Regions from separate parts of the Bradyrhizobium sp. GW821-FHT12B03 genome, predicted to be linked through region 3. Evidence: riboswitches for the same ligand, from Rfam matches in the RefSeq annotation. Region 3 holds a riboswitch; each other region holds the start of a gene.
The links. Region 3 has a riboswitch for cobalamin ahead of AC1RUR_RS28745 (TonB-dependent receptor). Riboswitches for the same ligand answer to the same signal wherever they lie in the genome.
Positions count from the first base shown of each region.

Region 1 (2,193 bases), on a different contig from region 3:
GGCGATATCGAGATAGTCGTAGCGCAGCGCGATGTTGATCTCGTCGAGCACGACCATGCGCAAATCCGGGTCGAGGATCAGCTGCTTCGCCTTCTCCCAGCCAGCGCGCGCGGCCGCGATGTCGCGGGTGCGGTCCTGTGTTTCCCAGGTAAAGCCTTCGCCCATGGCGTGGAACTGGCAGAGATCGCCGAAATGGCCGGTGAGCAGGCGCCGCTCGCCCGTATCCCAGGCGCCCTTGATGAACTGCACCACCGCGCAGGGGAAGCCATGGGCGACGCAGCGGACGATCATGCCGAAGGCGGAGGAGGACTTGCCCTTGCCGGCGCCGGTGTGGACGATGATGAGGCCCTTTTCGCCACTCTTGGTCGCCATGATCTTGTCGCGGGCGGCCTTCTTCTTCGCCATTTTCTGGGCGTGGCGGGCGTCGGTTTCCTCGCCCGTTTGGGTATCCGGTTCAGGCGTCATCGGTCCCGGTCCTTCGGCTTGACAAGAGGCGGCCAGGGGCAAATGGTGACCTGGCGTTGGTTCCTGTCCTATGACAGGCGAAGAGGGAATGCGATAGGGTCCGAATCGGCAAGATTTGGATCCAAAATGCAGCCGCCCCCGCGACCGTGACCGGAGAGATGCCCGAAGCCACTGATCCCCCAGGGGGTCGGGAAGGCGGGGATCGAAGGGCGCAAGCCCTGCTCCGCAAGCCGGGAGACCTGCCAGCGCGGACGATTTTGGACCGGCGGACGGGGTGTTCCGCGACGGGGAAACGGACCCTCGCAAGACCGGTTCGTGGGCCTCTTCGCCTCCCGCTGTTTATTTTGGAAGAGGCGATGACCGTCACACTTCACGTCTGCATTACCTGCCGTGCCGGCGAGACGCCAGGCGAGGGCGAAGTCACGCCGGGCAAGCGCCTTCACGGCGCGATCGTCGAGGCTGGCGTGCCTGATGGCGTCAATGTGGTTCCCGTCGAATGCCTGTCGGCCTGCAGCCAGGGCTGCTCGGTTGCGCTCAGCGCGCCCGGTCGCTGGTCCTATGTCTATGGTCGCCTGTCGGATGCCAACGCGCGCGACGTGATCGCGGGCGCCGCGGCCTATGCGGCCGCGCCCGACGGCCTCGTGCCCTGGCGCAGCCGCCCCGAGATCTTCCGCAAGCAGTCGCTTGCGCGCATTCCCCCTATTGCCGCGTTGCCGGAGGCCGCCGAATGAACTCGCTCGCAAAAGTCCCGGTGACCGTGGTGACCGGCTTTCTCGGGTCCGGCAAGACGACGCTGATCCAGCATCTGCTCGCCAATCCCAACGGCAAGAAGCTCGCCGTGCTCGTCAACGAATTCGGCAGCGAGGGTGTCGACGGCGAAATCCTGAAGTCCTGTGCCGATGCCAATTGCCCGGAAGAGAACATCATCGAACTCGCCAACGGTTGCATCTGCTGCACCGTCGCCGACGATTTCATTCCGACCATGGAAAAGCTGCTGGCGCGGCCGGTCCGGCCCGATCACATCCTGATCGAGACCTCGGGGCTGGCGTTGCCCAAGCCGCTGCTGAAGGCGTTCGACTGGCCGGAGATCCGCTCGCGCATCACGGTGGACGGCGTGATCGCGCTGGCCGATGCCGAGGCCGTCGCCGCCGGCCGCTTCGCGCCGGATCCGGCCGCGGTGGAAGCGCAGCGTGCGGCGGACGAGAATCTCGATCACGAGACGCCGCTGTCGGAAGTGTTCGAGGACCAGATCGCCTGCGCCGACATCGTGCTGCTGACCAAGGCTGATCTTGCCGGCGCGGCAGGCCTCGAAGCAGCGAAGGCGGTGATCACCGCCGAGATGCCGCGTCGCGTGCCGATGCTGTCAGTCACCGATGGTGCGATCGATGCGCGCGTCATCCTTGGCCTCGGCGCTGCCGCCGAAAACGATCTTGCCGCGCGCCCCTCGCACCACGATGGCGAGGAGGACCACGAGCACGACGATTTCGCCTCCGTCGTGATCGATCTTCCTGAGGTTGCCGACATCGACGCGCTGGTTGCATCGGTGCAGCGTCTTTCGCGCGAGCAGAACGTGCTGCGCGTCAAGGGCTATATCGCGGTCGAAGGCAAGCCGATGCGCCTGCTGCTTCAGGCGGTCGGCGAACGCGTGCGTCACCAGTTCGACAAGCCCTGGGGCGCGATCGCGCGGCAGTCAAAGCTCGTCGTGATCGGCGAGCACGGCGATATCGA
Region 1 covers NZ_JBXAQU010000002.1:479,245-481,437, forward strand. The annotation lists gene cobO (cob(I)yrinic acid a,c-diamide adenosyltransferase) at 1-465, opposite strand, end outside; cobalamin riboswitch at 506-726, shown strand; gene AC1RUR_RS06190 (DUF1636 family protein) at 822-1,196, shown strand; gene cobW (cobalamin biosynthesis protein CobW) at 1,193-2,193, shown strand, end outside.
Region 1: another riboswitch for cobalamin. It lies ahead of AC1RUR_RS06190 (DUF1636 family protein); the one in region 3 lies ahead of AC1RUR_RS28745 (TonB-dependent receptor).

Region 2 (2,193 bases), on a different contig from region 3:
GGCATGCCGAGATAGGCGCCCCACCAGATATGAAGCCCGGCGGGATCGAGCGACTGGAATGCGGTGCCGCCGTCGAGCATCACCACCACGGTATCGACACCCTGCGGCCACCCGCCTTCCCGCAAGCGGCGGCCTGTCGTAACCAGAAAGGGCTCGCCGATGTCGTTGAGCGGCAGCGCATGCGCCGCGCACAGCGTCTGGATCGAGGTGATGCCGGGCACGACCTCGATATCAGGCAAGGGATCGAGCCGCCGCGCGATGCGCAGCGAGGAATCGTAGAGCGAGGGATCGCCCCAGATCAGCAGCGCGACCCTGCCGTCACCTTCGAGATGGCTTGCGATCGTCTGCGACCAGGTCGCGGCGACCGCATCATGCCAATCGTCCACACCCTTGCGGTAGTCCGCCTCGCCCGCGTCGCGCACGGGAAGATCGAACTCGGCGATGCGCGTGGTGTCGCTGGTCAGCACATCCGCGCAGATCGTCCGTCGCAAATCTGCCAGATCGGACTTCGTCGTCCCCTTGCGAGGGATCAGGACGAGATCAGCCGCATTGATTGCGCTAATCGCGGCGCGCGTGAGCTGCTCGGGATCGCCGCAACCGATGCCTATCAGGGAGAGCGTGAGCATCGTGAGCGCGAAGGGCGGCCATCACGGCCGCCCGTTCGCTTGTCTCTCAGGCCGCGTTATGCAAACGCGGGGTGACGAGGCCGGGCGCGGTGACGCCGCGCAGCGACTTCGCCAGCGCCAGCACGCCGAGGTCGGCCAGCGGCTCGATCACGATGACGAGCGCATAAGAGGCCGCGAAGGTCGCGATGTTGACGAGGTTGGTCGCACCGAAGCCGGAGCCATAGAGCGCCCAGAACGCAACCCAGGCGATGACGCCGGCCTGGTAGGTCGTCGACAGCGCCAGCGCCTGGCGATAGCTCAGATCGACATAGGCGGTGTTGCGGGCAATGATCCGCGTGGCAATCGCCTGGATCCCGAACAGCGGCACCAGCAGCGTCGTGACGTTCATGCCGAATTGCGGCAGATCGGGCGGCTCGAAGAAGATGCCCTGGAACAGCAGTCCGAATGCAAGGCCGAAGGCCGTGGGCGCAGCGCCGAACAGCAGGAACAAGGTCGAGCCGAGGATGAAGTGCACCTCGGAGACGCCGACCGGGAAGTGCGGCAGGATCTCGAAGAAGACGAACACGAGGCCCGTGGTGGCGAGCGTCCGCGCCGCGAACGACGTGATGCCCTGCTCGCGCACGGTCTCGACCGCGAGCTTCAACGCAACGCCGCCGACGGCGATGCCGGTTGCGTAACTCAATACGAGCTTGGCGCCCGATACGACGCCGGGTTCGATATGCATGGTTCAGTTCCTTCCTGCCGTCACACCCGACGGCCTTGGCCTCAAAACACGCACGGCCGGTCTCCTGGCTCGCGGTTCACTGGGGATCTCCGGCCTTCCCGGACCTTGCGGCCCAGTGGCTGATTGGAGCCCCTCACCGCTTACAGTCGCGGGGGCGGCTGGGGTTTTGGGCGCCACAACTGGGTCCGCCCATCCCCATTCCCGATTATGCTCCGGCGCTTTGCGCCACCTCGAGCACCATGCCCGTCCTGTGTGCCCCTTTCGCCAGCCGGGCGTCAAGGGCCGAACGGCGGAGGTGGCCGTCATGACGGATAGTCCCCCGCCAGTGCGCCAAACAGGATCACGGCGGCCGTCGAGGCCGCCCCGCCCCGCGCAAGCTGCTCGGCAAGCTCGACAATGGTGGTGCGGACCAGCCGCTCGTCGGGCCGGCCGAGGGATTCGGCGAACAGCGCCGGGGTCGTAGGCGCGAGGCCGTGCGCAATCAATTTTGCGGCAAGCGCCGGAAAGGTACGCCGGCCCATATAGACCACGGTCGTCGCCTCCGGATCGGCCAGCGCCGCCCAGTTCAGGTTCTGCGGCAGCTCGCCGGTGACGTCGGCCCCGGTCACGAACTGCACCCGGCGCGAGGTGTGGCGCCGGGTCAGGGGGATGCCGGCTTGCGCAGCGGCCACGCAGGCCGAGGTGACGCCGGGCACGATTTCGTAGCCGATGCCGGCTTCGCGCAGCGTCGCGAGCTCCTCCTCGAGCCGGCCGAAGATGCCGGCATCGCCCGACTTCAGCCGCACCACGCGCGCGCCAGTCGCGGCATAGTCGACCAGCAGGCGGTTGACGTGATGCTGCTTG
Region 2 covers NZ_JBXAQU010000002.1:492,517-494,709, reverse strand. The annotation lists gene cobF (precorrin-6A synthase (deacetylating)) at 1-626, opposite strand, end outside; gene AC1RUR_RS06255 (energy-coupling factor ABC transporter permease) at 673-1,350, opposite strand; cobalamin riboswitch at 1,388-1,607, opposite strand; gene cobA (uroporphyrinogen-III C-methyltransferase) at 1,653-2,193, opposite strand, start outside.
Region 2: another riboswitch for cobalamin. It lies ahead of AC1RUR_RS06255 (energy-coupling factor ABC transporter permease); the one in region 3 lies ahead of AC1RUR_RS28745 (TonB-dependent receptor).

Region 3 (2,193 bases):
ATCGACATAGGTCGACGTGAAGAACGCGGGAACCGGCGCCGGACTGGAGAAGAACGCGCTCTGCTGCTTCTTGTCGCGCGCGCCGCCGTCCACGATGAGATCGACGCCGTTGACCAGGGTTTTTGTGAAGCCCGCTGTCGCGCCAAGGCCCTGCTGGTTGGCGTAGTTGAAGGGTGTGCTGGTTCCCCGTCGGCTGGTCGCGAGCTCGTCGACGCCGATGGACGGATCGACGGCGCGGCCGCCCGGCAGCCGCAGCTCCTGATTGTCGCCGGTCACGGTGAAGAAGGCAGTCAGGCCGGGCGTGTTATAGTTCAGATTGCCGACGCCGTTCTCCTGGACATAGCGATTGTTGTCGCGGTAGCCGTCTGTCTTGACGGCATTGCCGTGAAACGAGGTCGACCACGGGCCGGAATTGAGCGACGTCGAGACATTGCCAAGCCTGGTGTTGAACGACCCGAATCCGGCCTCGATGCGCGCGGCAACGGGCGGCCCGCCGACGCCGTTCCTGGTGACGATGTTGATTACGCCGCCCACCGCATTGTCCCCATAGAGCACCGCGCCGGCATTGCCGCGCGTGATCTCGATACGCTCAATGGAGTTGAGCGGGATAGTGGACAGGTCCACCTGCGCGATGTCGATGTCATTCAGCCGCCGCCCGTTGATCAGCACCAGCGAATTGGCGGTGGCAAACGCACCGAAGCCGCGCAGGTCGACGCTGGTCTTCGCGCCGACCTGGCCGCCATAGAGCGTCGTGATCTGGGCGCCCGGCACTTGCGTCGCGATGATCTCGGCAAGAGTCTGCGAGGGCGCATGTGCGATGTCCGCGGCCGTGATGACGGTTGTGGCAGCCCCGACAATGCCTCCGTCGCTGGCGACCACCTTGCCGCCGGAGCCGGTTGCGCCGGCTCCATTGGCTGGCGGCGCTCCGCTCGCGGCTCGCCGCCTCGTCGTGTCGCCATCGCCGATCGCCCGGGCGCGCGTGCGGTTCTGATCGTCGGACCTGGTCACTTCGACCGGCGGCAGCTGCTCGGCAGCGGCTTGCTGCGCGAAGGCGGTGGGAAGATCGATCGAACAGAGGGAAACGGCAGCAACGATGCCGGCGTTAAAGCGCCTGGCGGCAAAGACAGTACGGGACACGGTTGTAACCTCGGTATGACGTCAGTGGCACGTCACAGCGAACGAGGTTCCAAGGCGGAGCGATCGATTGCTCCGGTGAAGCCAATGCCTGTACTCCCCGACCGACATCTTCGCGTGTGACCACGGCTGACGGCAGGTCTCCTGGCTCGCGGGTCGTTACCTCTACGTCGCCTTCCCAGGACCGAGATTCCCAGTGGCATATGACGAAAGATTCACCGCTTACAGTTGCGGGGGCAGCCGTGGCGTTGGGAAAATCCCGGCGTCGGGACAATCTCGCACCACGTTCCCTTTTGATCTCCGTGAGGAGAACCGTCGCCGATCAAACTAGGGGCGAGCATATGGAGAGTCAATCGACCGGTGGAACGATGAGCTCCAGCGCAAGGCAGACAATCAGGAAGGCTTCCGCGCCGCGCGCGTCGTGACCACCGCCCGCTCGCCGGCATCGACGAGCTGACCGATGCCGGTCCGGCCTGCGAGCGCGCAGCGGATGATGTTCTCGGCGACCGACCTGCGGAACCCATGGTCCTCGCCTGCGGGCCGATTGCGGCAAATCCGATCCAGCGCCAGCTTCATGTTGATCCGTGTACGGGTGTCGAAATGCTCACTGATCATTCGCCCGGCCCCGCTACGTGACGTTGGAGATGGTGGGGCGGAAACGTCCGACGAAACGCCCGGGTTCCGAAACCGGATCGAGCAACGTGCCGGCCGGCTACGCCCGCCCTCTTGCTACGCCCGCCCTCTTGGGCGCTGCGCCTGGGCCCAGGCCACAGTGACATCGCGCGGCGGGATGTCGATGCGCCTGATCGGCGTCAATTCGCCCGAGGCGGAGACGATCGCGGTCTCCTCGCGGCGACAGCGCGGGCACACGAAGCGGACCTCGCTCGGGGACGCCGACCAGCTCGAGCGTTTGACGTTGGCCGCCATCGGCCATGCGTCGCACTGCGAGCATGACACCAGAAACCGGCCGGGATCGAGCATACCCATTCCATCGGACTCCGCGTCCTGCCTGCTCCTACCAATGATGTGTCAGGTAAATCGTTCCGGTGCCCCAACACC
Region 3 covers NZ_JBXAQU010000018.1:107,082-109,274, reverse strand. The annotation lists gene AC1RUR_RS28745 (TonB-dependent receptor) at 1-1,137, opposite strand, end outside; cobalamin riboswitch at 1,252-1,466, opposite strand; gene AC1RUR_RS28740 (hypothetical protein) at 1,528-1,710, opposite strand; gene AC1RUR_RS28735 (hypothetical protein) at 1,864-2,121, opposite strand.

Region 4 (2,193 bases), on a different contig from region 3:
ATCATTGCGGCTGCGCAAGCCCGCATCCCCGTGCTGATTGACGGCTTCATCGTCTCGGTTGCAGCGCTGGCAGCCGCGCGCCTCAATCCGTCGTGCCAGCCGTTCCAGCTCGCCTCGCATCAATCGGCGGAGCAGGGGCATCGGCTGGTGCTTCGCGCCCTGAACGTGCAGCCGCTGATCAGCCTCGATCTCAGGCTCGGCGAGGGATCGGGCGCCGCCATCGCGCTGCCGCTGGTGCGATCGGCTTGCGCGCTTCACAACGGCATGGCGACCTTCGCGCAGGCCAATGTGCCGGATCGCCCGGCCTGATCCGGCTCACGCCACGCGCTGATTGACCGACACGATGCGCCAGCCGGTCGCCAGCCGGTCGATCCTGGTGAGTGACAGCGGATCGATCACGAAGCGCAGGGCCGCTTGCGGCGCGAGGTCCAGTGCGATGCACAGCGCAGCGCGGATCGTGCCGGAATGCACGACCAGCGTTGCCGGCCCAGCTTCGATCTTCGAGAGTCCCAGCCGGACGCGCGCGACCTGATCCTCAAAACTTTCGCCGCCCGGTGGTCGTGTATGAGCCGGCTCGCTCCAGAATTGCGCGTAGGCGTCGCCACCCGTTGCGGCAAGCTCGTCATGCCTGCGGCCGGTCCAGCCACCGAAATCCTGCTCACCGAACTCGGTGACCAACACCGGATCGAGCTCGAGCGCGCGGGCCGTCTCGACCGTGCGACGCGACGGGCTGGCATAGCTCGCGCAATCCCGCGGCAAATGCCGCAGCAGCGCTTCCAGTTGTGCGCGGTCGGTCAGATCCGCGGGCGCGTCGGCGGCGTGAATCGTCCCTTTGACGCCGTCGACGGGCGCATGCCGTATCAGCCAGAGGAAGGTCTCGCCTTCCATGCTCATCTCCAAGGAAGTTGGTCGCTGTGGCAATAACGCCGCAGCTTGCACATTGACTCTGTCTTGATCGTAATCCTAGATGCTTGCGACGGTTTCCCCCGAGAGGGGATGAAAAGGGAATGCGGTGCGGGGATGTTTCCCCAATGCCGCGGCTGCCCCCGCAACTGTAAGCGGATAATCCTTCGTCAGATGCCACTGGGTCCTCGGTCCCGGGAAGGCGACGAGGTGGTGACGACCCGCGAGCCAGGAGACCTGCCGTCAGCCGTGGTCACACGCGAAGATGTCGGTCGGGGAGTACAGACATTCGGCTTCATCGGACGGCTGACAAGCCCAAGGTGAGACCTCGTTCGCTGTGACGTGCCACTGACGTCATACCGAGGTCCCGCCGTGTCTTCTATCCGTATTGTACGATCGCGCCGTTTCCTGCTCGCTTCCGCAGCACTGACATCCTTTGCGGTTCTTGATCTGCCCGCCGCGTTCGCGCAGCAGGCCCGCGAACCGTTACCGCCGGTCGAGGTATCACCGCCTCAATCCCGCAAGCCGGCCAGGCCGGCGGCCAGGGACACGCAGAGCGCGCGCCGCGCAGTAGCGCGCAGGCCGGTGACCGCATCGGCAGCGCCCAAGCCCGCCGCAGCGGCGCCAACGCCGCTCAACAGCAACGCGGTCGCCGAAAGTGCTTCGCGTCTCGGCCTGACCGTGCGCGAGACGCCCGCGACCGTCGAGGTGATCTCGGCCGAGACCATGCGCGAGCAGGGCTATCGCACCGTGTCCGACGTCGCGCAGGGAGCCGTTGGCGTCACCTCCGGCGACAATCCGGCCGAGCCATCGGCCTTCTCGATGCGCGGCTTCACCAACAGCCAGATCAACACGCTCTACAACGGCATCAAGATCGGCCCGCAGAACATGACCTCGCGGATCATGGACACGGCCAATCTGGAGGCCGTGGAATTCCTGAAAGGTCCGGCGTCACTGATGTCAGGTGAGGGCGCCGCCGGCGGCGCGATCAACTTCGTGACGAAGCAGCCGCACACCGGCCCGATCCGCAACGAGGCAGACTTCTCGTATGACTCTCGGAACTCCTTCCGCGCCCATTACGGCTCCGGCGGCAGCACCAACGTCCAGGGGCTGGACTACCGCTTCGACATCAGCCGCTCCTCGCTCAACGGCTTTGCCGATGACACCAACACCAAGACGCTCGACGTCTCCGGCCAGCTCAACTACCGCATCTCCGACAGCCTCAAGGTCTGGGGTGCGATCGAGTATCGGGAAGACCGCGCGAAAGCCTATTGGGGCGCGCCGCTGGTG
Region 4 covers NZ_JBXAQU010000002.1:495,588-497,780, forward strand. The annotation lists gene cobT (nicotinate-nucleotide--dimethylbenzimidazole phosphoribosyltransferase) at 1-309, shown strand, start outside; gene AC1RUR_RS06270 (histidine phosphatase family protein) at 316-888, opposite strand; cobalamin riboswitch at 961-1,162, shown strand; gene AC1RUR_RS06275 (TonB-dependent receptor) at 1,276-2,193, shown strand, end outside.
Region 4: another riboswitch for cobalamin. It lies ahead of AC1RUR_RS06275 (TonB-dependent receptor); the one in region 3 lies ahead of AC1RUR_RS28745 (TonB-dependent receptor).